DNA from 2 places in the Paenibacillus sp. ACRSA genome. Region 2 is predicted to be linked to the other one. Evidence: riboswitches for the same ligand, from Rfam matches in the RefSeq annotation. Region 2 holds a riboswitch; the other holds the start of a gene.
What was found. Region 2 has a riboswitch for glycine ahead of gcvT (glycine cleavage system aminomethyltransferase GcvT). Riboswitches for the same ligand answer to the same signal wherever they lie in the genome.
Positions count from the first base shown of each region.

Region 1: it holds a riboswitch for glycine, as region 2 does, so the genes downstream of both, sdaAB (L-serine ammonia-lyase, iron-sulfur-dependent subunit beta) here and gcvT (glycine cleavage system aminomethyltransferase GcvT) in region 2, are expected to answer to the same signal.

Region 1 is NZ_JAKRNP010000007.1:139,123-155,936, reverse strand. Features, by position in the region: gene MH215_RS20100 (PAS domain S-box protein) at 1-2,541, opposite strand, end outside; gene MH215_RS20095 (acyltransferase family protein) at 2,873-4,012, shown strand; gene MH215_RS20090 (acyltransferase) at 4,151-4,714, shown strand; gene MH215_RS20085 (ABC transporter permease) at 4,937-5,671, opposite strand; gene MH215_RS20080 (ABC transporter permease) at 5,672-6,382, opposite strand; gene MH215_RS20075 (ABC transporter ATP-binding protein) at 6,379-7,293, opposite strand; gene MH215_RS20070 (HAMP domain-containing sensor histidine kinase) at 7,366-8,910, opposite strand; gene MH215_RS20065 (response regulator transcription factor) at 8,907-9,590, opposite strand; gene MH215_RS20060 (alpha-glycosidase) at 9,899-11,653, shown strand; gene sdaAA (L-serine ammonia-lyase, iron-sulfur-dependent, subunit alpha) at 11,853-12,791, opposite strand; gene sdaAB (L-serine ammonia-lyase, iron-sulfur-dependent subunit beta) at 12,781-13,470, opposite strand; glycine riboswitch at 13,582-13,717, opposite strand; glycine riboswitch at 13,722-13,847, opposite strand; gene MH215_RS20045 (MFS transporter) at 14,301-15,575, opposite strand; gene MH215_RS20040 (PH domain-containing protein) at 15,704-16,814, opposite strand, start outside.
Region 2 is NZ_JAKRNP010000013.1:107-16,920, forward strand. Features, by position in the region: partial or broken gene MH215_RS24600 (hypothetical protein) at 1-179, opposite strand, end outside; gene gcvH (glycine cleavage system protein GcvH) at 595-987, opposite strand; glycine riboswitch at 1,328-1,451, shown strand; glycine riboswitch at 1,455-1,553, shown strand; gene gcvT (glycine cleavage system aminomethyltransferase GcvT) at 1,799-2,935, shown strand; gene gcvPA (aminomethyl-transferring glycine dehydrogenase subunit GcvPA) at 2,932-4,287, shown strand; gene gcvPB (aminomethyl-transferring glycine dehydrogenase subunit GcvPB) at 4,365-5,849, shown strand; gene ptsP (phosphoenolpyruvate--protein phosphotransferase) at 7,307-9,019, opposite strand; gene MH215_RS24630 (HPr family phosphocarrier protein) at 9,012-9,287, opposite strand; gene ptsG (glucose-specific PTS transporter subunit IIBC) at 9,367-11,421, opposite strand; gene glcT (glucose PTS transporter transcription antiterminator GlcT) at 11,710-12,564, opposite strand; gene MH215_RS24645 (flotillin family protein) at 12,731-14,278, opposite strand; gene MH215_RS24650 (NfeD family membrane protein) at 14,353-14,889, opposite strand; gene MH215_RS24655 (iron-containing alcohol dehydrogenase) at 15,172-16,335, opposite strand; gene MH215_RS24660 (MSMEG_1061 family FMN-dependent PPOX-type flavoprotein) at 16,429-16,814, opposite strand, start outside.

The DNA.
Region 1 (16,814 bases), on a different contig from region 2:
TGGAAGGCGATCTTGTGGAATCAATCGGTGTACAAGATCTGTCGCCTTAAGCCCATCCATAACAGGCATTTGAATGTCCATGAGTACAATATCATAAGTTTTCTGAGATATAGCCTCGATCGCTTCAACACCATTGGTACATACATCCGGTGTGTATCCAAGCTTCTCTAGATATTCTGTTAGAATCTTCCGATTCACCGGATGATCCTCAGCAACCAGTATACTGATCGGTATCTTGTCACCTTGACGTGTACGATCATGGGAGAATTGGCGTGCAGCCTCCTCCTCCGGTACATCGACACTTGTGGCAGGAACGGCGAACCGGAAGGTAGAACCTTCTGCTTCCTCACTCTCTACACTGATGCTACCACCCATAATCTCGACAAGGCGTTTCGAGATGACGAGTCCAAGCCCCGTACCTCCATACTTCCGGTTAATGACCGGATGCAATTGGGAGAACGACTGGAACAACTGATCCAGCTTATCTGCGGGAATACCGATACCCGTATCCTTAACAGCAAAATCAAGCACGCTAGATTCAGGTCTGCGTCCCTTAATAATGTCTACCGTGACATCAATACTTCCCTGATCCGTGAATTTGAGTGCATTACTAACAAGGTTCACGAGGATCTGTCTAATCCGCATCGCATCACCGACCATGAATTCCGGAATGCTAGGATTGAGGCGATATCTGATTTTCAGTTGCTTCTCATTGGCCCGAGACTTGAACAGCTCCGCCACCTGTTCTAACATTTTGCGTAGCGAGAAAGGTTCGTAGGCTAGCGCCATCTTGCCAGATTCCAGCTTACTGAAATCCAGAATATCATTAAGAATATTCAGCAGTGCGTCGCCGCTCTCTTGAATAATCTGGGCATATTCCCGTTGTTCCTCAGACAGATCTGTTCCGATTAGAAGCTCTGTCATACCAACGATTCCATTCATCGGTGTTCGAATCTCATGGCTGACCATAGATAGGAATTCAGACTTAGCCTGCGCCGCCAACTCCGCTGTCTCCTTGGCACGCACAATTTCACGTTCGCCAGTAACATCGTTGAATACGACAACAGCTCCTTGAATCTGACCTTGATCTATAATCGGCGTCACCTGGTATTCCACCAAGAAGCTACTGCCATCCTTACGCCAGAATACATCCTCTTTGATCAACCGCCGCTGTCCATCCATTACAGTCATATGGATAGGACACTCTTCTACTGGGAAATAACTTCCATCCGCACGGGAATGGTGCATGATTGGATGCGAGCTTTTACCCACAAGCTCCTTGACTTCATAACCAAACATGGATGCCGCTGCGGGATTCATGAACATTGTAATCCCGTCTGCATCTAGACCATAGATACCTTCGGTAACCGAATTTAGAATCAGCGTATGCTGCTTACTAAGCTCTTGAATCCGTTCCGTATAATCCTTCCGCTCTGTAATATCAGATAAAATACCGTATACTCCGACCAATTCCTGATCCACAATAATAGGTACATTCATGATCGATACATCAATCTTCCTGCCTTTAGCATTCACGACACAGGTCTCATAGTGCTGTGGCTTCCCCTGCTTTACTTGTTCAAAGTAGGTCTTACCATTTTGCACTTCACTTTTGTCTAAGTTGTTCAGAAAGGAGCGCCCAATCAATTCACTGCGCGGAATATTCAGTAATTGAACAAGATTACGGTTAACCGAACTATATCTACCTTCCAGATCCAGCGAATACACAGCCGCCGGGGTATGCTCAAATAATGATTTGTACCGCTGACGACTCTCTCTTAAGCGTCGATCTGCATCCTTGTGCTGTGTGATATCTCGGCTGATACTTACAACCTGCGTATCTTCACCTTCTCTGCCTGATACAGGCTTCGCCAACGTTTCCATCCAGATGTAGTGCCCTTTTTTGTGCAAAACACGCATTGTACATCCATTGCCGATTACGGATACATCTAATGGATCAGGGTAGTCCCCTGGATAACAGTAGTCTTTGAAGGACTTACCCGTCACCTCTTCTGGTCGATAGCCAAGCAAAGGATACACCGAGGGAGATACATACAACAACTCTCCATCTAGCGAACATTTCGTAATAAGATCCTGTGCATGTTCAGCCAGAATCTGATATTTTTCTTGTGTCTCATGAAGCTTACGCTCCACTTCCATGATCTCGGTTACATCCTTGGCAATGCCATATATGCCTACGACTTCTTCTTCTGCCGTGATCGGCACATAGGTAATATCCGCCTGTCTCAGTGAGCCATCTCTATGATAGAACTTGAGAGAGTTACTGACTGAACGTCCAGCCAACACTTCATCAATACATTGTTGACGTGATTTCTCGCTATCCGGTGGACAGAGATGTTCCCGGTTCATGCGAATTAAGTCTTCGAGTGTGTGCCCTGAAATCCGCTCAACGGAGGGATTAGCATCAATATAGTTTCCATGGATATCCATAACATAGATGGCATCCGGGTGGTTAAAAAACAAGGATTGGTGTGAACTTCCCTCAGAAATTATTCGTTTTAGGGTTTCCGTTTTATTCATTTCCAAGGCTTACCCCTCTTTTCTTAGCCCAAAGCTTCTTATAACAACGACAAATAATGATTTGGTTATAACTAGGCTTACCCTCGAATAACCATGTGAACACGCCTAGAAACAACTTTTTTTATTTTAACAGATTCCAATATGTTTTGAATTAATATCTCGTCTTAAATTCTCAAAATCTCTCTATAAAAAAATGGAAACTCATTCAATGCAGTGTCATTTCATATACAGACGTTTATTGCTCATGAAAAGATTGTTCCAAATTTATACAAAATTAACGATACATTTTGTATCAAACAAGTTATAATGGATACTAAAAAAGGATGTGCATATGTCAGTGAAAAAAGAGAAATTAATTGAAATTTATTTTCTCCGAAGTATCTCATGTCTAGCCATCGTACTCACACACTCGATCGGTTTCTCCACCAAGTTTTATGCCGACCTATTACATTCATCGCACGTCTTTGGAAGAAACATTTTGGATAGTCTGAACCTTCTTCTCAAATTCGGCACCCCAATGTTTGTCTTTATCTCCATTCTCCTACTCTCCTACTCATACCGCGACGGAATTCGAAAGGGATTTCTCTTCAAACGCTTCAAGTACATCTTCATTCCATTTCTTATTTTCAGCGGAATATACAGCGGACTTGCTGTATCTGGATTTCTTGACGCCGAGAATCGGAGCTTCGGGAGCCTACCCAGTGTATTGTTCCAACATATCTTCCTAGCAGGATTCCACGGATACTTCGTAGTGATTATCTTTCAATTCTACATACTGTTCTACTTGTTCAAAAGACATCTCGACCAATGGAACCCCTTAACTGTAATCACAGTCTCATTCATCATTAATATTGCTTATCTTGGATTTTTCAATTTTGTAGGCAAAATCGAAAGCATCCCGCTATCTGGCATCATCTGGAGTAGCTTTAATTGGCTGCCGTTTGTAGGCTGGTTGTTTTACTTCTCACTCGCCTACTACTGCGGTCGAAATATAGAACAATTCAAAGCTCTTCTTGCCAAACATAAAATCTGGGTCAACACGCTTCCATTTGTTCTGATGGGAATCGTATTGTTCCTGTACCATAGCGGAGTCCTTCCTGTCTCTGATTCTAAACGCATTGATATGCTCTTGCTCACGACCTTTCTCTTCTTCGGACTATATCAATTCGCAAGCCGTCTTCAGCGCGTTCCACGAAGCTTACTGCTCATCAGTGATTACTCCTTCGGGATCTATCTTGTTCACTGGTTCTATCTTCATCTGATGGCACAGTTGCTACAAGCCGCTTCCTTATCATTAGGTTACTTCACTATTCCTGTTCTGTTCCTAGGTGCTCTCACTTTCTCCATCATCACCGTGTATTTACTCAATCGTGTTCGCGTTGGAAAATTCGTGGTGGGTCAGATTGGGAAGGGACGAAGTGCTACTCCTGTTCAGGTGGAGCACAGCACCACAGGGGAAGTACCCGCCTAAGCTTTAGATTTGTTTTCAATTCAGGTCTGAATTAAAATTTTCCTCTTCATTTATAGAAGTGACGGATCATGCCATTAGGCATACTTCGTAATCAAAAGTGGACTTTTCGATAAACCTCCAGAAAGGATGAAATTGAAGATGGTATTTCCGAACAAGGTGAAGATTGCATATGGTAAGATGCGGGGATGGGCTGTGTTCGGAAAAATACAACCTACACTTGGATTACTGCCGAGAATAAGAGGCAAAGTGTATTTGAACAGATCGGGAGAACTACAGGTAGGCAAGCGACTTAACATCATCAGGAAACCATGGGGAACCCAGCTCACAGTCGTCAAAGGAGCCCGTCTAACGATTGGTGACGATGTCCTGATTAACGCAGGCGTAGGAATAGCAGCCAATATTGAAGTTGTCATTGGTAACAATGTGATGATTGGACCGCGCACAAGTATATTCGATAGTGCATATCACCGTATTGATTCTCTGGATGACGGGAGTGAGATGGCACAGCGAATCACGATTCAGGATAATGCCTGGATCGGAACAGGAGCTCTCATTCTTCCTGGTGTAACGATTGGCAAAAATGCCGTGGTCGCTGCCGGAAGCACCGTCACCAAAGATGTGCCTGATAATACTCTTGTGGCCGGAGCACCCGCCAAAGTCATCCGAGAACTAACCATCCATGACGGATGGATTAGAAGATAGAAAATAAACTCGTGCTATAAAGCGAAAAAAGATCCCCTTCGGGCATTCACGCAGATCATGTCTGCATGCTGTGCTTGAAGGGGATTTCCCCTTAGAAGAAGGGAATCAACAAAATCTGGGGATAACAGCGATCGGAAGGTTATTCTGTCATCGAAGTGGTAAGTGTAAACCTTCTTTAGTTGAACTTATATATACCGAGAAGGAGCAAGGGAGCATACGCCATCAGATCTCTTTTTTCTTGAAATAGAGCACACCTGCAAGAATAAAAAGAACAGCACTTCCAACAACAACCGTCAGCATCGTTGCCAGTGGAACGTTGTAAGCTCCAAATCCCCCGCCCTCCATCGGTGCCATAAGAATGACCGGTTGCGCCCACGGATAATAAGGGCCAAATGTCACCGAGTTCACGATCAGAATATTCGGTACCGTTAGAGCAAAGTTCAGCGCTAGCGGTGCGGCAAAGCTACTCCAGATCAAGGACACCAGCAGTTGTAGAGCAGCGAGCGGCACACAGGCAAACAATCCAAGTGATAGCTTACCCGCAATTAATCCCCACGGTATTGGTTCCGTTATACCATGAACGAGACCTGCCAGCATAATGGCTGCAAATAGCAACACTTGCGTACCTGCAAGGAGTAACAGCACTATGGTGAGCTTGGCAGCATATACACCAGTGCGTGTAAGTGGTAAAACCAGCATCTGCTTCCACCCTCCGCCCGAATGTTCGAATCGGCAGACAAATGAAGTAAATACGCCGGTCAGAATTGGGAGCAGCAATAAACCATGCAGGAGCACCATCGTACTCATTAGTACTTCCCATTGCCCCGAAGGCGTCGCCAGCAGCCCGATGAGTAATGCGATTAACGGGCTAAGCAAGATTAGAAGCCAGATAGGTGATTTCCCCATTTTTAATCGTTCAGAAGACAGGATACGGAAATAGGTTGTCGCAAAGCTCATCTAAGCCACATCCTTCCGACTGAAATGCACCATGCCCATCAGCATAATCAAGATACCTACACCTAAGCCCAATGCAGGATAGATCAAGGAGCCTTTCCATGCCATCATCGACCAGGCAAGGGGGAAATGTGGTGAGATCGTCAGAGAAAACATGCCTGTTACTGCAAGAACAATACCAAACGTTACAGGTAAAGCCTGATTTTTAGAAACCATGGTCAGCCATAACTCGACCGATAATACAGGCAGTGCCCCCGCCAGCGGCAGGATACCTAATTTAACAATAGATATCCACGGAATCACACTTGCGTCGAACCCAAAGATTAATCCCAGACCGACAGTACCAACGGATAACAGTAAACAAGAAATGATAAGCAGCATACATGTCATAATGAACTTAGCTAAGTACACCGCTGGTCTTGAAATGGGTAAGGCCAATAATTGCTTCCACGAGCCCTGTTCATGCTCTACATTCGCCATCATGGAACTGATAATGGTTGCTCCTAACATGAGCGCCAGGGGTACAAAGACGATGACATTCTCTAGCAGACCTTCCCATAGGTCACCGCCATAAATACCTTTTAGATAGTCCAATCGTAACCCAAAATTCAACGCCTGCATCAGTGTAAGACCAATCGGAGCTAGAAATACAAGAAACCAAATGCCCTTGCCACGAATCTTAAGCCAATCCGATGTTAAAGCACGCCCCGTCATACGGTCGCCCCCTCACCAATCACCCGCATAAACAGGTGTTCCAATGATTGGCGATGTTCCTCCACGCGGTAGATGGCATGATCTTGCTCAACCAGACGCCTTACTAATAATGCGATTGCGCTATTATCCATGTACGGGAACGTCAGCACGGAACCTTGTCGTTGACCGAATTGTCCTTGCTCTCTAGCGAGCTTAATTGCGTCTTCCGGTTCGGACACCGTCAATTGAATTGAGCTGCCCGTTTGACTGTGTAGATTAGCGATGGTATCCTGCAGCACCATTTTACCTTCGCGAATAATGCCAACTCGGCTCGCCATCTGCTCCACTTCACTTAATAAGTGGCTGGATACAAGAACCGTAATACCATGTTCCAGCGGCATGCGTTTGATCAATTCACGGATCTCCTGAATACCTGCTGGGTCAAGCCCATTCGTAGGTTCGTCCAAGATCAATAACTCAGGCTCACCCAATAGGGCACTCGCGATACCCAGACGTTGCTTCATCCCCAGGGAATATCCTTTCACTGGACGTTTGGCATCCCGAGTCAGATCAACGATGGAGAGAACCTCCGCAATTCTCGACTTCGGCACATCAATGATCCGGCGCAATGCTTCCAGATTCTCCACCGCATTCAGATGACCATAGTACGAAGGATACTCGACAAGTGATCCTATACGCCGCAGAATATCCATGCGATCTTTGCGAATATCTTGATCGAAGATTCGAATAACGCCCTTTGTTGGCTTAATTAAACCTAGTAGCATGCGAATCGTGGTTGTTTTACCCGCACCGTTCGGACCTAAGAAGCCGTAGATATCTCCTTTTTTGATATGCAGATCAAGCTCACGTACTGCTGCACGATTACGATATGTTTTCCATAGATTAGCCGTTTGAATAATGTTATCACTCACTGTTTAATCACCTCGGATTACATCGTAACCCGCCAAGGTTAAAATCAACGTTATCTGAAGTTTAAGTTTAGTTTAAAAATGAGTTTTGTCGCCTTTCACTCCTGTACCGCTATAGAGATAGATTCGAACCCCTTGGGCTGAACTGTCCACTTTCTTGCGAAGACCCATCTCACGAACCAGCAGATCAACGATGGATAGACCAAGCCCTGTTCCCTTCGTTCCTGTATCCTCCAGCATGCCCGGGCCATGATCCTGAATAAGCAGAGCCGTCTGTCCTTGAATCTGCTCTGTCGAGATGCCAATATATTTGCCGGTTGCCGCATAACGAATAATGTTCTGAAACAGATTATCGAGAATACGACGCACGCCTTGTTCATCTACCTGCCAGAGTAGAGGCTCGTCCGGTAGATCGATGTCGATATCAAACTGTTCCTTTTCCCATACTGGATACCATGCCGCAGCCGCCTCCCTAACAATCCGCAGCATATCCTTCTCCGCCAGCTTCAATGTATACTTTCCACTCGTCAGCAAGTTGTAAGATAACATGTTGTCGATAAGTCCACCCAGATCCTCCATCTTGGCTTCCATTCGCAGTAATGAACTATTGCCCGTATGACTTAGCTCCTCTTTGTGCAGAGCATGCATATGTCCTCGAATGACCGTCAACGGTGTGCGAAGATCATGGGAAAGACCCGCAATGAGACGTTTACGCAGCTGCTCTTCCTCTCTCTCCCGCTGCCGGCTGTCCGTAAGCTGACGCACCATATCATTGAATGACTCTTCCAGATGACCAATCTCGTCCTCTCTTCGGATATCGACAGGTAGCGGGATGCCTTCCTTCCCCGGTGCCATCATTGCCGTCTGTAAGCGGACTAACCGTTTGCGAATGCGAGCGAAGAAGAGAATCGACATCAGAATAAAGAACAGAAAGATGATGCCCATGAATAACCCTAAGTACAGGAGCTCCATCGGCCAGTTATTTTGTTGTTTCTGCATCAAGTAACGAGGAACCTCAATCACCATGAAGCCTTTCCCCTTATCCTGATCGCCGCCTTCAATAAAAGAAACCACCGTGAGTGGATCTCGATAAGTTGCTTCCTTCATAAATTGCAACGTACTCGCCGCATCCCACACCGTTGGCACTTGCGTCACGATGGTCTTCTCGTCATCCATCGTCCATCTCAGCGTCTTCATGGTTGTATCGCCCGACGACACTTCTGACAGCGTTACTCCCTCACCTACTAACATAAAACTCGTATCCCCACGTTCATCCACACGGTACATGGAAGACTTCGGATACTTGTTGTGTAGCTGCTTGATCCGTTGATCAATCTCGGTTGAAGAGGCATCGCCTAATTTCATCGCTTCTTTAGACCAGAGGTTGCTAATGTGGTTAACGTCACCATACGGTGCATCATTGTTATAGCCGTTGCTCACCACAACCACGTAAATGATTGATGTGATCGGAAGAACGACAGGCACGAATAACACGGCTGCCAGAATAAGAAACATATAACGGGACATTAAGGAACGGCCGAAACGGAGCTTTTTCTTTTTCCCCGGCTTCTCCTCTTGCCGCTTCTTCGCCTTACGTGAGCCTGATCTCCACCAGGTCATGGCTTTTTCACGCGGTAACCGACACCACGGATCGTCTGAATAATGGTCGGATTGGCTGGGTCACGTTCCAATTTCTCGCGGAGATGACGAATATGTACCATTAACGTTTTGTCCCCATCCAGATAAGGCTCATTCCAGACCGCTTCATAGATCTGCTCCTTCGTTCGAATCATGCCCATGTGCCTGAGCAGGTACGCAAAGATATGAAACTGTTTCCCAGATAGAATGACTTCTTCCTGCGTAAGCTCATTCACAATTCGGTTATCCTTCTCATAGATGGACAGATGATCAAGTTTCACAACTTCATCCGCAGTAATGTTCGTCCCTGCCTTACGCAGTTGGACTTCGATTCTAGCGGCTAATTCATCCGGGTGAAAGGGCTTCGTGACATAATCATCGGCAAAATCAAGCCCGTGCAACTTATCGTCAATCGACGTTCTAGCCGAGAGCATCACAATTGGAATGGTAGGATGTTCTTTTTTGAGTCGCTGTCCTACCGTAAATCCGTCCAGACCCGGAAGCATGACATCAAGGATAATCAGAGAGCAGCCTTTCGCCGCCTCCGTTGCACCTTCACCACTTTCCAGCCAGATCACCTCATATTCACGTTCTTCTAGATCTGCTCTAACCCATGTCGCAATTTCGACTTCATCTTCAATGTATAATAGTTTCGGCTTCATACGCTCAATTCGTTTCCCTTCTTTACCCTTTGGGTTAAATATATATTTGAAGCATATTAGAGAATGTTCAACATGTCTGCTTTTTGAACCTGCATGATTAGGGCAAGCTTGTTGTATTCAATCAATACAAATTCATGACATCGGGGTACAGTGACCCCTCTACATTCCATTATAACCTAATCACTCATCTGGGAAATGTTACATAAGCACGTGGTGCTCTGCATCGTGTGGAGTAGTCGTCCACATTCGAGGGATTACGATCCAACATGCCAACATACGCTGTGTGTTACGACGGGAGGATACTTACTATGCTGCTGGAAGCCATCTATCATCAACCCAAACGCAATTGGGCCTATGCCTATGACAAGGATACTGTTCGCTTGCGTCTACGCGCCAAGAAGAATGATCTCACCGAGGTACACGCCTTGACTGGGGACAAATACGCTTGGGAACAAACGAAAGAATTGATCCCTCTAACAAAGTATACATCGGACTCGATGTTTGATTATTATGAAGGGCAAGTACGCCCTCCTTATCACCGTCTGAAATACTCTTTCCTCCTCAAAAGTGGAGAAGAACAAATCTGGATGACCGAAACCGACTTCCAAGAGGAAGAGCCGGATGAGCCGGGGCGAATGTTTCAGTTCCCCTACATTCATGAAGGTGCGGTATTTACGCCACCTGCTTGGGTGAAAGATGCTGTCTTTTATCAGATCTTCCCCGAACGGTTCGCGAATGGCAATGCTGAACTTAATCCAGAGAAGGTGGAGCCTTGGGGAGGCGAACCGACACCATTTAATTTCTTCGGCGGTGATCTACAGGGTGTCATTGACCATCTCGATTATCTCAGCGAGCTTGGCATTAATGCGATTTATTTTACGCCAATCTTCGAAGCGACAACCAATCATAAATACGATACCGAAGATTATATGCGGGTAGACCGGCACTTTGGAGATGCAGAGACTATTAAACGGCTTGTGCAGCTGTGCCATGATCGTGAGATTCGTGTCATTCTAGACGCAGTGTTCAACCATGCTGGGAAGACATTTGCACCATTCGTCGATGTACAGCAGAACGGAGCAGAATCCAAGTATAAGGACTGGTTCCACGTCCATGAATTTCCGTTGGATGTGAAGGACGGCATTCCCACTTATGAGACCTTTGGCTTCGAAGCCCACATGCCGAAGCTGAATACAGAGAATCCTGAGGTGAAAGCGTATTTGCTGGAGGTTGCCGAGTATTGGATCAAAGAGGTTGGCGCCGATGGCTGGCGGCTTGATGTCGCTGATGAAGTAGATGATGCCTTCTGGCGAGATTTCCGCCGTGTCGTGAAGGCTGCCAATCCGGAAGCCTACATCCTGGGCGAAGTGTGGAACGAATCTTCTGCTTGGCTGCAGGGCGATCAGTTCGATGCATCGATGAATTATCCGTTTACCGAAGCGGTCAATCATTTCTTTGTCAAAAATACAATGCATGCTGAGCAATTTGCCAATTCCATAGGTCGTCAATTATCACGCTATCCTCATCAGGCGAGTGAGGTCGCTTTTAACTTGTTAGACAGCCACGACACGCCCCGCTTGCTCACCCTCTGTGAAGGGGATCAACGGAAGATGAAGCTGGCTGCGTTATTCCAATTCAGTTTCATGGGTGCACCATGTATCTATTACGGAGACGAGATCGGACTAGACGGTGATCATGACCCTGGTTGTCGTAAATGTATGGAATGGGATGAGGCGAAGCAAGACCGCGAACTGTTCGACTTTTATCAAAGACTTATTGCACTCCGTCACGCTCATCCCGCTTTACGCGCAGACGGTACCATTCGATTCCTACAAGCCCGCGAAGGCGGTAGCCAGCTTGTCATGGAACGTCAGAATGAAGAAGAACGCATTCTAATCCTGTTCAATCGCTCAGAAGAAACTGCCATTGTTGAGCTGGAGACGGATACAGATGATTGGAATGAGCTGTTTGGCGAGAAGCACCGAATTGCGCTGGAAGAAGGCATACTTGCGATCGAGCTTCCTGCCTACGGATATGCGGTGTTAGGCATGGCTCTGGAATAATATGAAGTACATGCGAAGCTTCATCCAGAAGCCTTGCATGATGTCAGCGCTCGACGCGCGCCGGGTGCTATAATTGGTATGCGGTACGAATTTGACACAGTACAAATACTACCCTTATGCCAGCTTTCCGTTTCGAACCCATGTACGCCAAAGAGGCGCCAGCAGAAGGTTACTACACTGCTAGGCGCCTCTTTATATGTTATTCTGAGGCAGAATCTGCTGCCCCGTCTGTTTCTAACTCTGGTTCCGGTGCACGTTTTGCCTTCGGTTTAGCAAGCTTCTCCATCATTTTCCGACCTGTCGGGGTCTGAGCCAGCCCACCCTGAGCCGTCTCCCGATGCCTACTTGGCATAGCACTACCTACTTCAAGCATGACATCAATGACTTCATCTGACGGAATGGCGCTACGCACCCCAGCAAGTGCCATATCAGCAGCGGCTAGAGCGGTCACGGCTCCGAGTCCGTTGCGGACGATGCATGGAATCTCGACGAGACCTGCGACTGGATCGCAGATGAGTCCGAGTGTATTTTTTAACGCCAAACCTACCGCATGAACGACCTGCTCCGGTGTTCCTCCACGTAACTCCACCATAGCACCTGCCGCCATACCAATCGCGGAGCCTACCTCAGCCTGACAGCCACCCTCAGCACCAGAGATAAACGAATTGTTCGCAATCACATAACCGATCGCTCCAGCGCAGAATAGTCCGTTGACCAGATGCTCGTCAGTCCAGCCAAAACGTTCCTGGGAACTGATGAACACACCAGGAATAATGCCGCACGAACCCGCTGTTGGTGTAGCGACAATTCGCCCCATAGATGCATTGACTTCAGAGACACACAGGGCGTATGCCATTGCAAGTGCCGAAGCATCACCTGAGCAGGTCTCCCCTTTACGAATGTATTCCGCCATCCTCTTACCGTCTCCACCGGTCAGACCACTACGGGACACCGTATCTTCATTCAGCCCTTTATGAACCGCTTCCTTCATCACCTGATAATATTCAGACATCTGCTGCACAACATCTGCTTCCGGCGTATTCGTCTCTTGGACTTGTTCTTCAATCATCAACTGAGCAATAGTCTTGGATTCAGCCGTGCAGATCGTATTCAGTTCATGCAAATGCTTAAATCGCATCTGGACTCACTCCCTTCTTCAAATCTATTACACGAATATCCAGCACATGATCCAGCGACTTCAAACGGCTTAACATATCCGGGTCTGGTGCTCCATCCATCTCCATTGCAGTCAAAGCTTCACCATCCCGAGCTTTCCGATCTACCTGCATATAGCCGATGTTCACGCCTGAGGAGCTAATCGTAGACGTGACAGATGCGAGCACCCCTGCTTTGTCAGCATGACGCAGCACCAATGTTGGGAACTCCCCACTGATCTGGACGCGAAAATCATTCAACGCGTGCACCGATACACTGCCGCCGCCAATGGACGCACCGATCAATGAGCATTCACGGTCACCGTGCCACAGCTCAATTTTGACCGTATTGGGATGGGGTGCAGGCAAGCCACTTGTGAAAAACTCAACCTCCATACCCGCCTGCTCTGCATACTCTTCAGCATCCGGTATTCGCGGATCATCTGTCGCATAATCAAGCAATCCGCCAATCAGGGCAAGATCTGTGCCATGCCCTTGATACGTATCGGCAAAGGATCCGTATAGTGTCAACCGGGCGCGCTCCGGCGTACAACCCAACCACTGACGAGCAATTCTGCCAAGTCTAGCCGCTCCAGCCGTATGTGAACTTGAAGGCCCCGTCATTGACGGACCAATAATTGAGAAAACATCTTTAAAACGCATCAAAAACCCTCCATTTGTATTCGTCATGTTCATCCAGATACTTAACCATAATGTTCCATTATTACTGAATGATGACATCAAAAAAGGACAGAAGAAGGCCTCAAGCCCTCTCTCTGTCCTCGATACCTGAGAGTTTCATGACCAACAGCGTTCAGTCGATACAGTGCATGCCTTGTTCTTACACATACTGTACCAGGCTGTTTAATCATATACCCCTTGGGTGGCGCATCATGCGCACTCTCCAGAGTTGCGTCCAACGATGGTACATTTACCTGAGAGATTAACCGCCGCGCCGGGTGCGTAGGCAGCTTGCTCCTTCGGTGCCTGATCGCAGGCCATCTTACTTAGCCAGCTCAGGTCTCTCCCGCTCGTTATCATCCGCTGTATGGAATTATTCTGATGAGATCAGAATGATGCTGATTATGATTCACAATAGTGACATTGAAGCTAAATCATATCGTGATCCGATGAGAAGACACTCTTACTCATTAAGATTAATCGACCGGAAGTTTCATGTCAATAAACTTAACGATTTGTTGGTTCTTTACCAAATGTAAGCGTTATCTACTGTGAACTTTTGTCACATCATCACTAATGTTGCTCATTTATCTACATCTTTGCTGTTAATTCTATGTATGTTCAGGTGTGTCCAATGGTTCGGGTATTAAGGCAAACTTCTGTTTAAAACCTTCTGTCCGAGACCTTCTCCCCTATAAGACACACCAATGCCCAACTTACTTACTTACTTACTTACTTACTTACTTACTTACTTACTTACTTACTTGTCGAGCCGTTTCATTTCTGCAATTCGTTCTCCACAGCGGTTCAACCTACTTCAGCGTTGCACTCTTCGTCACAGCCTCTTGATAATACGAACTTCTTGAAGGAAGCAAGCTAGTGATCCATAAGATAAGTGCCACTAACATCATGGCTGCTGAGACAACCGTATACACAAGACGAAGGGATAAATATTCTGCCACTACCCCTGCAATCAAAATAGAAACCACCTGAAGCGCACTCAGCATCAGTCCGATGACACTGCTCATCCTGCCCATTAGATCTACCGGAATATTATTCTGGTAAAAGGTAACCAGGCCTGTGTTGGCAAGTGCTGAACACAATCCAAGCAGGATAAAGGCGAACGCTGCCAGCTCGAAGGAAAACGAGCGTGCAAACAGGAAATAACCAAGCGAGACCATAAGCACGCCAATCCCCATCATATGACGGATCGGAATATGTTTGGCGAGCAGGGTGACAAGCAACGAACCGACTAGATAACCGATGCCGGTAACACTCATCAATGCCCCATATTGAGATTCAGACAAGTTCATCACCTGACGAATAAACACAACTTCCTGTGCATCCAGCGACATGCCAATGACGAGAACAATCTGAAATATGACGTATATCCCGACAACGTAACCGCTCTTGCGACTAAACCTCAGCACGGCTTGCCAGTCCTGAGCGATGATCCGTGGTGACAATCTCGACTTCCCACCACTCTGCTCACCTATACCCAGTTTCGGTAACAGCATAAGAATCAGTGCGGACACGGCAAACGAAACACTATTCACGTAGATCGCCGCTGCAGGGGATAAATAGAACAATAATACACCAGCCACAGCAGGCCCTGTAATAAAAGCTCCTGAGCTAATGAGTGCCTGCAACGAATTGAATCGTTTGCGCCGCTCAGCCGGTACAAGCCGAGTAATGTACACCTGGGAAGAAGGTACAAATATCGAGGATGACATACTAATTAGAAACATCACAGCGTACATCATCCATAGACTTGAAAATAAGGGAAGTGTGGCTACCAGCAATGCCCGCACGATATCCGCACCAATCATCAACTGACGTTGATCGTAGCGGTCAATAACACTGCCTGACCAGAACTTGGTGCATACTGAAGCGATTGGCGAGATGATCCATAACCCCGCTACAGCCGCTGGAGATTGCGTCATGTTCAACACCATCAGGTTGATAGCCACAATGTAGATGAAATCACCCAGATTGGATATGCCAACCCCACCCAATAATAGTCCAGCATGCTTCCAACCACCAGGCTTGTTGCCAGGCTGCTCTACCCGCCCCTGGTTGTCCTTCATCTGTCGTTTCCTCCTCGACTCTTAATAGAAAGAACTTGTGCTTATACCGGAACTCTGGATGGAGAAATAGGTCTATCGGCTTCATCCGGCATGGCAAACGGAATTCCGAAGAAGTTTCCATGGTTCGTTCACGGCTTACTACGCACAGCGTGCTGAGCAGCTTGATGCATCCAATTCTGGACGGCAACTACATGAGCTTGATCCAAGAAAGTCGCCTTCCAGCCACCACGGTTTACCATCAATGTTGCTTGCACAGTTAGCAGTGACTTCGCGTGTTGGCGGGATGTTGCTATAGCATTCACCGTAACCACATGGGGACGGCGCATTAACACGGTTAATCGGGAGATCTGCCTATGACGAATCAATAGCTGCTTCCCATATATGTTCAGCCCTTCATCCTTGTAGCGTGCATATCCCCACAAACCGAACACAGGCAGCAGCAGTGGGAACAACCCCATACCCACCATGCCAAAATATATCGTTCCGGCGATTCCAACTAGCATGGCAATCAGCAGTTTCCAACGGAGAAAAAACCAGAGCGCCCGTGACGGCGGCTTCGCTATATCCGCTTGTAATTCATATTGTGGCACGATGCTTGCAAGCAGTTCATTCACCTCACGCATAGGTAGCAACGGGTGAAGCATCATTTTTTTCTCCTTCTCGGAAGTCAGTACATAAATCTCAACCTCCGCATACCCGAACGGTTGACGCAGCAGTCCTTCTCGAATAGCTACTGCCTGCACCTTGGTAGGTGAAAACACATGCTTTTTGCGTTCCAGCAGACCCGAGACAATGGAGATATTCCCACCCTCGCGTTCTACCGTGAACCCAGCATACTTAATCGTAAATAACACTGCTGATAGAATCCAAGCGAGCAGGAACATGAGAGGAATAAGACCTAGCCACCAAATGGCTGGCAAACTCCCCGCTTCCTCCACTAGACGTCGATAAAAATGATCTGGTAACAAATCATCTGCGAAGGAATAGGTTCCTGTAGCAAAAACGAGAAGAAGCGGCAGATTCATGGTTGTTAATGCCCCCACGAACAGTCTACCCGCCGACAATCGCAGTAATGGCTCCTGCTGCACAGGCATTTCCGTTTCAACAGCTTCAATAGACTCTGACCCATCAACTCTGTTAGGTCTTGAATCTGCACCAGACTCATAAGCTGATCCTAAATCAGGATCTATACCATGCTCACGCTCAATTCCGGTATACTCATCACGTATTCCTGTCTCT
Region 2 (16,814 bases):
GCTAAATCTTTTACTGTGCTTTTGTCCATGGTGTAGGTTGCGATCGTTGAATACTGAGGTTGGGGAACTGTGCCAATGTAATCACTTGCAGAAGCTTGATTCAGAGTGACAGGAACCAGCGGGTACACAGCCGCCGTAACCATCGAAGCCAGCAACACTTTTTGAATGATATTTTTCATAGACTTGTACACCTCCACATGTTGTTAAATTCTAAATTCAAGAAAGCTGTCGTTCCTTGCTTATATGTCATTATAGACGCTCCAATACGAGAAACAACTGTAATCCGTGAATTCAGGATGATAGCCCCAAATGAGTTAAAGTCATTCAATTGCTGTACGTTCATCCATCAACTTCCATGTCCCATAGGCAATCATGGGCATCTTTTCTGCCTTTGAAACTATAGTTATCCTTACCAAAAATAGGGACTTAGTACCTATCCATTTATCAGCAAATAATATCCTTTCTATGCTTATTCAGCACGACAAACCACAACAAAAAGCACCTTTGTGATTCAAAGCTTCCCCAAAAGGCGATTACTTTGTTCCACAAAAGGTGCTCATATTTATTATAGGTATATTCAATTACATTCGAAGTTTAATCCTCGGTATGTTTGCGATAAGCGTCCGCGTTCATGAGCTTAGATAAGGCTGTACTCAAATCCCCATTTACCCGGATCTCAATCATCCAACCTTCTTCATAAGGAGAGCTATTTACAAGCTCTGGCGCATCTTGTAATGCATCATTGATCGCAATAATGGAGCCGCTAACCGGTGAAAACAAATCAGACACCGTTTTGACAGATTCAATCGTACCAATGCTCTCTTCGGCTTGTACACTGGATTCAAGATCAGGCAATTCAACAAACACAATGTCACCCAGCTGATGCTGCGCGAACTCGGTAATACCAATACGTACGGTATCCTCCCCTACGGTCTGCACCCATTCGTGCTCTTCACTGTACAGGAAATCACTTTTCAATTCGCTCATCGATATCCGCCTCGCTTTTCATTAATGAGTGCATGCGTTCTTCAGCCATTCCTTTTTCCCAGAACATAGCGTATGATATTTTCGATTCAAATGTCAAGATACCTTACAATTTATTTGTGTTCTACTACCTAAAAACAAGCTCATCAAAATACGAACTTACATATACTAGTTATTATTGGAATAGTAAGCGCAGTCTTTTAATTTATCCGAACATTAATTTATATTTAAACACAAATATTCGTATTTATTTGAAAACCGATGACATTGTTCTTGACATTACTATGCAATTCGCGTATTAATGGAAGGAGTAAAACTGTTTTCGTTGTGTGCAATATCGCGGATGAATGTAAAGGGAGAGATTACCCAAACACCCAAATCTGGATGTTCATGCGGTAACGCCGAAGGAGTAAACCACCCGACAAGCGGGCGGTGAATCTCTCAGGCAAAAGGACTTTTACGGGACGCAACTCTGGAGAGCATCTACCCGCCCGGTAGGGCGTTACGATCACCCAAGGGGAAACCTGCTGCATTGGCGGCGGGGTAACTCTCAGGTACCAAGGACAGAGCCTAAGAATACAGCGTGCTTCTGGCATGCCGGTTCTTTGGCCTGTCCTTTTCCTTTTTCCCAAAAAAAAGATGAACTCAGGAACCAAACCGTGCGGCATAACGCATCTCAGAAGTACGGGCTTAAGTAAGACTTATATTCATTACTCAACATACTTATACCATTTTTAATAACGATCATGTCCTTTCAATGATAATCCATATGCAACACATTCAGCCGCTTGACGGCTAATGAAGAGGTGATTCGATGTCTGATTTACTTAGAACTCCACTCTTTCCACTCTATCAGCAGTATGAAGGTGTACGTTGCATTGACTTTGGCGGCTGGGAACTGCCTGTACAATTTAGTGGCATCCAGAAGGAACACGAGGCCGTTCGTGAACGCGCTGGACTGTTTGATGTATCCCATATGGGCGAATTCACCGTTCAGGGTGAGCAAGCGGAGGCTTTTTTGCAGCAAATGACCACGAATGATGTAACTGTGCTTGTTCCCGGTCAGGCACAATATACGTTGATGTGTTATCCCGATGGCGGTGTGGTGGATGACCTGCTCGTGTATAAGCTAGAGGAACAGCATTATATGTTAGTGGTTAATGCCTCCAATATCGATAAGGATTGGGCATGGTTGGTAGAACATCTCGCTCCTGGGGTAACCATGACAAATGACTCTAAGCAGACTGCCCTTCTAGCACTGCAAGGTCCATTGTCTGTTGATATCCTCACAAAAGTTACGGACATCAATGTAGCTACCATTGAGCCGTTTCGTTTTGTACAGAATGCGGAAGTCTGCGGTGTAAAATTGCTGTTATCCCGCACCGGATATACCGGCGAAGATGGCTTTGAGCTTTATGTTGGAGCAGATCAAGCAGCTACGGTATGGAACGGATTGATGCATGCTGGGGAGGATCACGGATTAGTTCCGGCTGGGCTTGGTGCACGGGACACCCTACGCTTTGAAGCAAAATTACCTTTGTACGGACAGGAATTATCACCTACGATCTCCCCGCTGGAAGCTGGGGTTGGTATGTTTGTGAAGCTGAATTCTGGATCTTTTATCGGACACGACGTTTTATCCCAGCAGAAAAATGATGGGCCTGCTCGCAAATTAGTCGGTATCGAAGTGCTGGAGCGTGGAATTCCACGTCCCCATTACCCTCTCTACGCGGATGGTGTACAGATTGGCGAAGTAACGACAGGCACACAATCACCTACGCTGAAACGGAATCTTGGGTTAGCCCTCATTGACAGCAAATATGCTGCGCTAGGTACGCCACTGGAGATTGAGATTCGTGGCAAAAAACTAAAAGCCGAAGTCGTAAAGACCCCTTTTCATAAACGGATACGCACGTCTAAGACACCTACTCAAGGAGCTGATCAAGCATGACCAAGCATCGTTACATTCCCATGACCGAGCAGGATCAGAGCGCTATGCTGGCAACAGTTGGTGTAGACACGATTGAAGATCTCTTCCGAGATATCCCGCAGGAGATTCGTTATCAGGGCGAGCTTCCCGTATCCTCTCGGTTAGATGAATATGCTCTTACACGTCATATGTCCAAACAAGCTGGAGCCAACGCCAACTTCGAGACACACGCAAGCTTCCTGGGTGCAGGCATCTATGATCACCATATACCGTCTGTCATTAATCATGTAATCTCCCGTTCAGAATTTTATACTGCATATACACCCTACCAACCTGAAATTAGTCAGGGCGAGCTTCAAGCCATATTTGAATTTCAATCATACATTTGCGAATTAACAGGCATGGCCGTGGCCAATGCGAGTATGTACGATGGTGCAACAGCTTTTGCAGAAGCAGGAAATTTGGCTGCAGCAGCCACTCGCCGTAAACAATTGATCGTATCACGTACCGTCCACCCGGAAGCACGCCAAGTATTGAAAGCCTATGCTCATGGTCTTAGTCTCGATATCGTTGAGATCGGGTATCAGAATGGCGTAACCGACTGGGATGCCTTACAAGCTGCTATTTCAGAAGATACAGCCGCAGTCATGATTCAAAACCCGAACTTCTTCGGTGCCATTGAACCGATCCAACAAGCAGCTGACCTTGCTCATGCACATAAAAGCCTACTTGTTGTCAGTACCAATCCTATTTCACTTGGACTGCTAGAGGCTCCTGGCAAGCTTGGTGCTGACATTGTTGTCGGCGACGCTCAACCTTTGGGAATTGCCGCGTCACTGGGCGGGCCAACATGTGGATATTTTGCTGTATCACAAGCTCATATGCGCCGTATTCCTGGTCGAATCGTAGGTCAGACGACTGATCGTAACGGCAAACGCGGCTTCGTACTAACGCTTCAGGCACGCGAACAACATATCCGCCGGGAAAAGGCGACGTCTAACATTTGTTCCAACCAAGCCTTGCTTGCACTCAGCGCATCCGTGTATATGTCCACAATGGGAAAACAGGGCATGATCGATGTAGCCGATCTCAATTTGCAGAAGAGTCATTATGCACTCGAAGTGTTCAAAGCTATACCTGGTGTAAAAGCAACCTTCAACACACCAACATTTAACGAGTTCGTCATTCAATTGCCTGAAGGAACAAACGTTGATGCCCTGCAACTATCGTTGCTGGATAAAGGTTTTATCGGTGGTTACGAACTCAGCCGGGAGTATCCCGAGCTTGCCGGACATATGTTACTCGCAGTTACGGAGCGACGAACCAAAGAAGAAATTGACGAATTCGCACGAGCATTGGAGGGATCGTTGTGAACCAAGAAACGAGAACATCACCAGGACAAACCGAGTTAGCGCCTGTTACTGCATCACCGGTGAACACCGAAACCGAATTGAAGAATACTGCTTCAACAGCATCTCCTGCTCCTGAACAGACTCTCATATTTGAACTTAGCAGCCCTGGACGTGTGGCTTATTCTCTACCGGAATGTGACGTGCCTCGCCGAGATCCCGGAGCTTTGATTCCCCGGGAAATGCTACGGTCAGAAGCAGCTGCGTTACCTGAAGTATTCGAAGTCGATGTCATCCGTCACTATACAGCTCTATCCCGCCGTAACTTCGGAGTAGATAATGGATTTTACCCACTCGGCTCCTGTACGATGAAATACAATCCCAAAATTAATGAGGATGTTGCACGCTACAGTGGATTCGCCAAAATTCACCCATATCAGCATGAGTCCAGTATTCAAGGTGCTCTTGAGCTGTTGTACACACTGCAAAAGGATCTTGCTGGCCTGACTGGCATGGATGCCGTAACTTTACAACCAGCTGCAGGCGCCCATGGCGAATGGACGGGGCTTATGATGATTCGGGCCTACCATGAAAGTCGTGGTGAAGTGCGTACTAAAGTAATCGTGCCTGATTCATCCCATGGAACTAATCCAGCCAGTGCAACGGTTGCTGGGTTCGAGACGGTAACCATTCCTTCGCGAGCGGATGGCCTTGTTGACCTTGATGCACTTCGCGGGGCAGTGGGCAACGACACAGCCGCATTGATGCTTACGAATCCTAATACGCTTGGTCTGTTCGAGAAGGATATCCAGGAGATCGCTTCAATTGTGCATGAGGCAGGCGGATTATTGTATTATGATGGCGCTAATTCAAACGCAATTATGGGCATTACCCGTCCGGGAGACATGGGCTTCGATGTCGTACATCTGAACTTGCACAAAACGATGAGTACCCCACATGGTGGCGGCGGCCCTGGTGCTGGCCCTGTCGGCGTGAAAAACCGCCTCGTGCCTTATCTGCCTAAACCGATGGTGATCAAAAATGATCAAGGCCTCTATGCTCTGGACTATGAAGGCGATCAATCCATTGGACGTGTCAAAGCGTACTATGGCAACTTCGGCATCTTGGTACGTGCTTATGCTTACATGCGTACGTACGGCCCTGAGGGACTGCGACGTGTATCTGAATGTGCTGTGCTTAATGCGAATTATATGATGGCACGTCTTGCACCTTATTACGAAATTCCATACCCAGGTGTATGTAAACATGAATTCGTGATGTCCGGTCGTGGACTGAAGCAATATGGTGTTCGTACATTGGACGTTGCCAAGCGGTTGCTTGATTTTGGCTATCATCCACCAACGGTGTATTTCCCACTCAATGTGGAGGAATGCATTATGATTGAGCCTACCGAGACCGAAAGTAAAGAAACACTCGATGGATTCATTGATACAATGATCCGCATTGCGAAGGAAGCAGAAGAAACACCTGAATTGGTGCTTAACGCCCCTTACGGCACACCGGTAACTCGTCTGGACGAAACAACCGCTGCTCGTAAACCTGTATTGAACTGCGCTTGCAGTTAGGACATTTAGAATCTTATTTGAGGGCAAATCAGACTTGAAAACATTTCCACTACCTTTCCGTTGCCTTACCTGAGCCTTTTCGCTGACTTTCCGCTGACTTTCTGTCATACTGCATCTGTGTTGGCTACCTCTTGCGTAGATCGGTACGTCTGTGGAAATTTCCTTGGTTGGAACGTAAATTGGGCACAATCTGCTCCTTTTGGAACGAAAAGTTTTTGCAAACTTTGCATCTTTCAGAGTTATAGAACGTGCCTAACCAAATCATTGTTCACACAAAAGCTCTTGCGGATTGTACTTCTGCAAGAGCTTTTGTGTGTTACTTTCCCCTTCTGCTGATGGCATTGTTGCTGCCAGTTGCTTTTGTCTTCTTACAGATACCAGTGTTACAGCCCAGTTGCTTTCCTCTTCTTACAGAAACTAGTGTTGCCGCCCAGTTACTTTTCCCTTCTTACAGATACCAGTGTTATCACCCCGTTGCTTTCCTCTTCTTACGAAAACTAGCGTTGCCGCCCCATCATGCTGTTAGAACATGTCTTAAACATAGGTAAGCTGTATTCAGATCAATTATGGCGTCTATATTACTCACGTCTAGATTGGCTTATGGGCTCACATGGTGATGTCCAGTGGGATTTTCGGCTCCAGACACTGGCTTATAACCGTGAGCGACAACACCGGTCCATAAGATACTTTATGAACCATGACATCTTATTGAGCCCATAGGCGCACACTGGTGGCGTCCATCGTAGTTCTTAACTCCAGACTGGCTAATGCCTCTGAAGGGACAGCACTGACTCTGAAGATATGCTAAGGAATCCAGGACATCTTATTTGGCCCATAGGCTCAATTTTTCAATTTTTAGGAACACCAGACACGTTATTTCTCGAAATCACCGGCTATTAAAACGAAAAATGGCTGGTATTTCCGATATAACGCGTCTCAGGTTCTTTAGATTTCTGCGGGCTCTTCAAACACCTGAATAAGACGTTTCAGATTCTTTAGAACTGAGTGCCTACTACTCACCACTTAAAAGTCATTGCTAGGAACTTAGCACTTGCGACTTGAGACTTGCATCTTACAACTTGCAACATTTAGAACTCAAATCTTGGCTCTTTGCACTTACACTTGGCTCTCGGCTCTCGGCTCTTGGCTCTTCACATAGCACTTGATACTTGGCTCTCGGCATTGGTAAGTGACCCTAGCTCTCAGCACTTACACTTGGCTCTTGGCATCTAGCTCTTGGCATCTAGCTCTTAGCTTTAGCTAATCCGACTTAATAGTTTCCCTGCTTGAATCAAAAGAAGCCGGCATCTACTGTCAGGTAGATCCCGGCACATGCTGCTCGAAACAAAAAAAGCCAGTAACCGCTGTAACAGCGGATACTGGCAAAATCGCTGCATAAACGCAGCTCATTATCGGAAAAAGAAGACCTTTAAGCTCCGGAGGAAACCCCGGCAAAATTACGCTTGAATGCTTTGAACCAATTCAACGACTTGTTCAGCCGTTTGCATATCCAATGCTTTGGCAGCCAATTCTTGCATGTCCGCACGGGACAATTTCGTGATTTGGCTACGTGCTGGCAGAATGGATGTTGCGCTCATGCTGAACTCATCAAGTCCAAGACCGAGCAACAATGGAATTGCTGTTTCGTCTCCCGCCATTTCTCCACACATGCCAACCCATTTTCCTTCACGGTGAGCTGCATCAATGACCATTTTAACCAAGCGCAAGATGGCAGGGTTGTATGGTTGATACAGGTAAGATACACGTTCGTTCATACGGTCAGCAGCCATTGTGTATTGAATCAGATCGTTTGTTCCGATACTGAAGAAATCCACTTCTTTAGCAAACTGATCCGCCAGAACTGCAGTCGAAGGAATTTCGACCATGATTCCGAGTTGGATGCTGTCTGAAACAGCGATACCTTCAGCAACGAGCTTCTCCTTCTCTTCGAGCAGGACAGCTTTTGCTTCACGGAATTCACCCAGTGTTGCGATCATTGGGAACATGACACGCAAGTTACCGTGTACGCTTGCCCGCAACAATGCACGCAATTGTGTACGGAAGATATCCAGGCGATCCAGACACAGACGAACTGCGCGGAAGCCGAGGAATGGGTTCATTTCTTTTGGCAGATCCAGGTATGGAAGCTCTTTGTCTCCACCGATATCGAGTGTACGAACAACAACAGGTTTACCTTCCATTTTTTCCAATACAGCTTTGTAAGCATTATACTGGATGTCCTCAGAAGGAAGCTTGTCTCTGCCCATGTACAAGAACTCCGTACGATACAGACCTACAGCCTCTCCACCGTTCTCTAGAACGCCAGCAACATCATTTGGAGTACCAATGTTTGCTGCGAGCTCCACATGAACGTTATCCACAGTTACAGTTGGCTCGTCACGCAGTTTTCTCCACTCCGCACGTTGTGCGTCATACTGCTCCTGTTTGGCGCGGTATTCAGCAACAACCTCGTCTGTAGGATTAACCAAGACATGACCATCCAGACCGTCCACAATAATCAGATCGCCTTGTTTCGCTTGAGCCAGAATGTCTTTTGTTCCAACAACAGCTGGGATTTCAAGCGAGCGAGCCATAATTGCGGAGTGAGAAGTACGTCCACCAATGTTCGTTGCAAAACCTTTAACGAATTGGCGATTCAATTGCGCTGTATCGGAAGGTGTAAGATCCTCTGCAAGCACAATCACTTCTTCACTGATCTCTGCTGGACTCATGAAGTCGATACCAAGCAAGTGATTTAGCACACGCTTGGTTACGTCACGCATATCTGCTGCACGTTCTTGAAGATATGCACTCTTCATGTTCTCAAACATGGAGATAAATTGTGATGCCGTTTCGTTCAAAGCAAATTCTGCATTGATCATGTCATCTGCAATTCTAGCTTTAACCGGATCAATCAGTTCCGGGTCATTCAGAATGAGCAAATGCGAAGCAAAAATCTCAGCTTTTTTCTCGCCAAGCTCTTGTAAAGTACGCTCTTTGATCGCCTCAAGCTCAGCCTGGGATTTACCCAGAGCTGAGTCGAGTTTCGCGATCTCTGCGTCAACGTCGTTAATTTGGCGTTTTTCTACAGAGTAATCAGGATGCTCCAAGATAAACGCCTTGGCGATAGCAATACCCGCCGAAGCCGCGATCCCGGAAACATTAAGCATTAATTTCGCCCAACCCTTCGTTAACCATAACGTCAGTCAAAGCTTGAAGAGCTTCAGCTTCGCCTTCACCTTCAACGATGATGCTGATAGTGTCGCCTTGTTCCAATCCGAGGGAAAGAACACCCAGAATGGATTTCAATGTTACTTTTTTACCGTTAGCTTCTGCAAAGGATTCTGCACCTTTGAATTTGTTTGCTGTATTTACCAAGGCTGTCGCCGGACGTGCGTGGATACCATCTTCATCTGTAATTCTGAATGTTTGTTGCATTACAATCATCTCACTTTCGCAATTTGTTTTTTTAGGCATTGCATATATTTACACTTGCTTGCCATCATCGTAACACTTCTTATTTTATCTCAATGATTGACTGATCGCCAATCTTCAACACGCCACTCTTCTTAAGAGTGACTGTAGAGCCCTCTGGCAGGTTGGTGAAAATGACTGGTGAAATAATCGATGGAGCGTTCGCTTTTACATACTCCAGATCAACTTCCATAATCGGCTGTCCTGCCGATACCAAGTCCCCTTCCTGCACAAGCACGTTGAAGCCCTGACCTTTCAGCTTCACCGTGTTCACTCCTATATGAACAAGCACTTCCTTACCACCGTCAGACATAATACCTACGGCATGTTTGCTTGGAAATACATTAAACACTTTACCATACACAGGAGATGTTATCGTTCCGTCATGTGGCAGAATTGCGAATCCGTCACCTGTCATTTTCTCGGCAAAGACCGGATCAGGTACATTCGTAATATCCAGTAACTCACCATTGACTGGCATGACGATATCTTCTGCAACAATACGTTCACCTTGCTCTCCTTGCGCCTTTTCTTCCTCTGGCGTTGGCTTCAAATTAGCAGCCGGAGTTGGTGCAGGTGTACGTCCTGCGATGATGTCTTGCATTTGAGATTTAATTGTATCTGAACGTGTACCGAAGATGGCCTGTACATTATTACCCACTTCTAGCACGCCAGATGCACCCAATTGCTTCAAACGGTCTTTATTTACATTCGATTTCTCGTTCACTTCAATCCGCAAACGAGTAATACATGCATCCAGATGTTTGATGTTTTGTTGCCCACCGAATGCAGCAAGAATATTGTGCGGTAGGTCGTCTGTCGAACCCGTCCCTCCGCCTGCTCTTGTTTCCATGGTTGCTTCTTCACGTCCTGGCGTCTTGAGATTGAATTTGCGAATAATAAATCGGAAACCAATATAGTAGATCACCGCAAGAATCAAACCAACGATAATAACGTCCCACCATGGTGTGCGATTCGGAATAATCCCGAAGATCAGGAAATCGATGAACCCACCGGAGAAGGTCATTCCGATCTTGACACCAAGAATTTGCATGGTCATGAATGACAAACCTGCAAAGATACAGTGTACTGCGAATAGCACAGGCGCTACAAACAAGAAGGAGAACTCTAGTGGTTCTGTGATTCCTGTCAGGAATGAAGTCAGCGCTGCCGAACCCATGATGCCTGCTACATACTTTTTGTGCTCTGGTCTTGCTTCATGGTACATCGCAAGTGCCGCTGCGGGCAAACCAAACATCATGAACGGGAATTTACCTACTTGGAAGGTTCCCGCCGTAATATCGGCACCATCACGAAGCTGATTGAAGAAAATTTGCTGATCTCCTCGAATAACATCTCCAGCCTTATTCACGTATTCACCGAACTCAAACCAGAATGGTGAGTAGAAAATGTGATGCAAGCCAAACGGAATCAATGACCGTTCAACTACACCGAAGATGAATGCCGACAATGTTGGACTTGTATCTACCATGAAATGAGATACAGCATTCAGTCCATTTTGAATTGGAGGCCAGACAATCACCAGAAGTAACCCAATGATGAGGGAAACGACTGAAGTGATAATCGGAACAAAACGTTTGCCTGCGAAGAAACCTAGATAAGACGGCAACTCAATTTTGAAAAACCGATTGTAGCATAGTGCGGCGGTAATACCTATGATAATACCTCCGAACACGCCGGTACTTAATGTAGGGATACCTAGTATACTCGCATACCCCGGTACTTCCCCAATCATGGCTGGCGTAACACCTACAGCTGTACCTAGTGTCACATTCATGACCAGATAACCGATGATGGCTGCAAGTCCAGCTACACCTTCACCACCAGCTAATCCTACGGCTACACCAACGGCGAACAACAGTGCAAGATTATCAAATACGATCTGACCCGCATTCATCATAATCGTTGCGATCGAGTTCACCCAAGGAGTATCTAGCGCCGTAACGTATTGCAAAAAGTCTGGATTAACCAGCATGTTACCAATGCCTAAGAGTAATCCTGCCGCAGGCAAGATCGCTACAGGTAGCATTAGCGCTTTACCAACTCTTTGCAGAACACCAAAAAGCTTTTTGAACATCGCGTCGTTTACTCCCTTTCGTTCTATGTTAGTATGTCTTGATGCAAGCAAGGGGACACAAAAAAAGCATGAATTAATAAAGGAATCGAAATAACCTTTTCGGGTATAGCATACCCGGGTTAAGGTAAGAACAATCACACTTTAATAACTCATGCCTGATCGAGTCAGTAACACGTCGCTTATGTTTATTCAGTTGCTTGATTACGGAAACCATTGTAGCATCACTTTAATTTCAGTGCAAGCCTTTACAGGAAATTTCCTAAAAACCATTCCACATGTGGAAATATATCACTTCTTCTCTTCTTCTTTCCTCTGATACAACCGTTGAAGATGAATAGTAAGATATCCCACCTCAGCTGGATACACAGGCAGATTCAGCCTTTTCTCCATAACTTTTGTTAGCTTCCATGCAAGCGAGTACATTTCAGGGTATTCCAATTTCAAAAGAGAATCCAATTTATGAAGCTCCTCGACTTTGTCTCCACGACGAACACGCTCTAGAGCAAAACGCAGATGAGTTAATAAACGTGAATAATCCAGCGATTCCGTTTCAAACGAATAGTCCAACTGCTTCGAGACAAGACTCACCAAATCCGTTATCAATTGAGAATGCTCTCGTACTTGGGAGATGCTCTGGTTCGTCATAGCACTATAGATATGAAGGGCAATAAACCCGATCTCATCCATCCCTAAATCGACGCCCAGCTTCTCTTTAATCAAACGAACAGCGTATTCACCCATACGATATTCTTCCGGATAAATCTCGCGCGTTTCATATAAAAATGGATTTTGAATGACGATTCCCTGTTCCTTACGCTTCAACGCAAAAGAAATATGATCCGTTAATGCGATATGGATATGCTCATTTAATGGAACATCCGTACGTTCAGCAATATACGTAATGACTTCGTTAATAATCTCGATCAACGCTTCATCCACTTGTGGAAGAAGCTGCTTGTACTGCTCCTGCTCCTGCTGGTTCTTCAAAATAAACATTTTCTCCACAGCCATAAGTGGGATATTGTCACTTGTTTTGCGGTTAAAGCCGATGCCTTTACCAATGACGACGACTTCCCCATGTTCAGGATGCTGTGCAATGATTACATTATTATTTAGCGCTTTATCTACATGCAGGCTGCTCATTGTTTGCACCTCTTTTTTCACACCATCTTGGGCGTGATGAAGTCACACCCTGTTACGAACGAAAAGACATCCGGAGCGGGCAAACCGCGCCGGACGTCTTGCTTAAAAAGTAACAAAAATTCGCCTTAAGGTCAATAGAGCTTACCACTGACAATGCTTGTAATACTTACTCGTCACCTCTCGTTTTTTCCACAATTCTATCTACGATGGACGGAGTCGTTCCAGAATCGCTCTGTTGCACAGCAACTGGTGCAGCTGTTTTGGTTTTGGTAAGGCCTTTAATCAACTGTTCGACATCAATCCCGGACACACTTTTGAGCATCTCTGGTGCAGTTGCCATCAATTCAGTTACATAGTTGCTAACACGCGTTGCCCCTTCACCTTTACCAGTATCTACCACCGTCAATTTATCAATGGATGAGATTGGTTCTGCAATTTTGCCAGCCAGTTCAGGCAGCATTTTGACAATGATATCGAGCACGGCTGCTTCGCCAAACTTTTGGAAAGCTTCAGCAAGCTTCTCTTTTGCTTCTGCTTCGGCAAGACCACGCAGGCGGATAACTTCAGCATCCGCTGTACCTTTAGCACGCTCTGCATCTGCCATAGCCTGACCTTCAAGTCGCTTCTGTTCAGCTGTTGCCTTGGCATGCGTTTCGATGGAGTACTGTACAGCATCGGCTTCACGCATTCTCTTGGCTTTATCCGCTTCGGCAGCCTGTTCCACCGCATAACGGTCCGCTTCTGCCTTCTTCTTCACTTCCGCATCATATTGCTTCTCACGTACGACGATTTCTTTCTCCTGTAGATCAATCTCGCGTTCTTTACGAACGAGCTCAACCTTCATTTCTTCTTCCACCACGGTCTGTCTCGCGCGAGCTTCATGGATATGGTACGCCTGATCGGCTTCTGCTTTCGCTGTATCCTGATCCCGCTTAAACGTCGCTACTTTCAGTTCCTTTTCTTTAGCTGCCTCGGCGATATTCGTATCACGCAGCAATTCGGCTTTTTGACCCTGTTCTTCTGCGTTAGCCTTCTGAATACGCGCATCACGCATCGCTTCCGCTTCAGCAATCTCAGCATCACGCTTCACCGCGGCAATTCTCGGTTTACCGAGAGCATCCAGATAGCCCTGTTTATCACGAACATCCTTAATGGTAAATGAGACAATTTGAAGCCCCATTTTCTTCAGATCTCTAGCCGCTACTCCCTGCACCTCTTGTGCAAACCGATCCCGGTTCCGGTATACTTCTTCCACCGTCATTGTACCGAGGATAGCCCGCAAATGCCCCTCCAGCACCTCCTGTGCTTCGCTTCTCAGCGCTTCTACAGGTTTACCGATAAATTGCTCAGCTGCCGTAGCAACATCCTCTACAGCGCCTCCAACCTTGATAATCGCGACACCGTCAGCAATAACCGGCACACCTTGTTCCGTGTACACTTCAGGTGTGGAGACATCTAACTTGTGGGATAACAAGGAGATGAACTCAGATTGCTGGAATACCGGCAGAATAAATGCACCGCCACCACGAACAATTTTAATTTTTCGGCCAGAGTCATCATCGGAAATATTTTTGCTACCCAGGAATGACCCCGTAACGATCATCGCTTCATCCGGTCCAACCGTTTTGTATCTTGCCCAGAACGCCAAACCCAGAATCAAAATTACACCAACCACAACAACCGGAATCAACAATACATCCCAATTCAAATCCATTCCACATCTCTCCCTTTAATCTTTGTTGAGTACAACTTAACTTCGTATACTTACCTGTTACTACGTGGTCTCACTCATACATCTTTAAGTACATCATCTTCCCATTCCGACACTCGTAACACACCATCTACTACATCAATAATAACAACACGCGCTCCCGCCGCAATGGGACGATGTTCAAAACTGGATGCCGTTTGAATGGTACTGCCAGAGGCGAAACGGATCATTACTTCACCAAAACCCTTTTCCGGCACCGGAATCGTAATCTCTCCAATTTTGCCTGATAGTTCCTTCATTGAGAATCCAATGGAGACATCGCTATTGCGCATCGGTTTGATATATGCAAAAAATACCAGTAAAGCTGCAGCAATACCTATTAGCAGGGATAATATTAGCCCCGTCATCGCACTTAACGAGCTATAACGTGTCAGCATAATGCCTGCCCCGCCAAAAGCTGTTATGGAACCAGCCAACACAACAGGTTTGAAAAAATCAACACCAGGTAACTCAAAGGCTCCGTCCAGCAAGCCATCAATTAAGTCACCTAGCACAAGACTCACGACCGCAAATATGGCTCCGCCGATAAGACAGCCCCAATAGATGGACTCCATTCCCCGTTCCTCCTCTCCTCTGCCGCAATCTCAATTCTAACTGGGCATTCCACATGTAAATAAATACGTACAAATCGGCAAAATGTTTCAAAATGTTTCCTCAAATGTATTCAGAAGCCGATAATGGGTATTATCATCATGTATTTCACCTCATGCTTTACGATGCTCAGTCAAGCTTAAGCGTCCCGCCTCACTTATTAAAAAACATGAAAAACCGCCAGTTTCCTAGGAGGAATCTGGCGGTTTCACTACGTCATAGCTATACGACTAATCTCTATTTAATTACAGAGAAGCTTGGTAGATGGATACAACATCTTCACGTTGCAGCTTTTTGAAGTTACCAAATGGCCCAAACAACATCGCTTTGTCAGCCATTACATCGATCTGACTGTCATCGATATCGTAGTCTGCCAAACGGTTAGGCGCACCAATGGACGTCCAAAATTGGCTGAGCGCATCGATACCTTCTTCAGCTACCTGTCTGTCCGACTTACCTTCAGGATTCACATCGAACACGTTAATAGCCAGACGCTTGAAGCGATCCACATTCACATCTAGATTATGCTTCATCCAATGCGGGAACAGGATTGCGAGTCCGCCACCATGCGGAATATCATACACAGCGGAGACCGCATGCTCAATGTTATGTGTTGCCCAGTCACCTGCAAGACCCATGTTAAGAACGCCGTTCAATGCCATCGTTCCGCAGTACAGGATCGTTTCACGCAGCTCGTAATTTTCCAGATCATCGACGAGGCGAGGTGCTGCATCCATTACTGTACGAAGAATCGTCTCACAGAATCCAAGTTGCACAGGTGTATTCTCATCTAGATGGAAATAGTGCTCCAGTACGTGTGACATCATGTCAACCATACCATAGACCGTTTGATCCCGAGGCACTGTGTATGTATTGACTGGATCAAGGATGGAGAACGCTGGGAATGAATATGCACTGCCCCAACCCAATTTTTCCTGTGTATCCTGATTCGTAATAACGGAGCCAGAGTTCATCTCGGAACCTGTAGCTGCCATCGTCAACACTGTACCAAGCGGGAGAGCATCTTGTGCTACTGCTTTGCGCTGTGCAAAATCCCACATATCGCCGTCATACTTCGCACCAACAGCAATTGCTTTAGCACAGTCGAGTACACTACCGCCACCAACAGCCAGTACGAGGTCAATGTTATTTGATTTGCAGAGGTCTACGCCTTTGTGAACTGTCGAAAGACGTGGGTTAGGTTCAACGCCTGCTAGTTCAGTTACTTCAGCGCCGATCTCGCCCAGCAAACCGATGACTTGATCATACAAGCCACTGCGTTTGATACTACCGCCACCATATACAAGCAAAACCCGTTTGCCGTATTTCGGAACTTCTGTCTTCAACGCCTCTAGTTGTCCTTTACCGAAAATCAAGCGGGTTGGATTATAAAATTGAAAAGATCTCATGATCTATATCGCCTCCATTGGAGATTTATGTTTGTAACACAACTCCCATTATAGTACCCCATATCTAGAAAAACAAATCTATAGATGCTAACTTTATATCAATCCGTTAATCTGCAAGTGTGCTCGGAACATTTCACTGGAGGAAGGCAAATCCTCCGATTGTACCCATGTTTCAGAATCCCACAGCCCTGCCTGTTTGAACGCACGAGGACAATGGATAAAGCATTCTTCCACATTCACAATCACAGCCGCACCAATCGTTTTACCGCTCCAATTCATACTCTCGATAAATTCTGGATCGCTCGTAATCGAGGCCGTCCCATTAATGCGCAGCACTTCATTCATACCTGGAATCAGGAAAAGCATACCTACCCCTGGGTTAGAAAATATATTCATTAATGAGTCAATACGGCGATTGCCCGGACGTTCGGGGTAAACCAAACGAAATCGGTCTAATACTTTCACAAATCCTGCTTCAT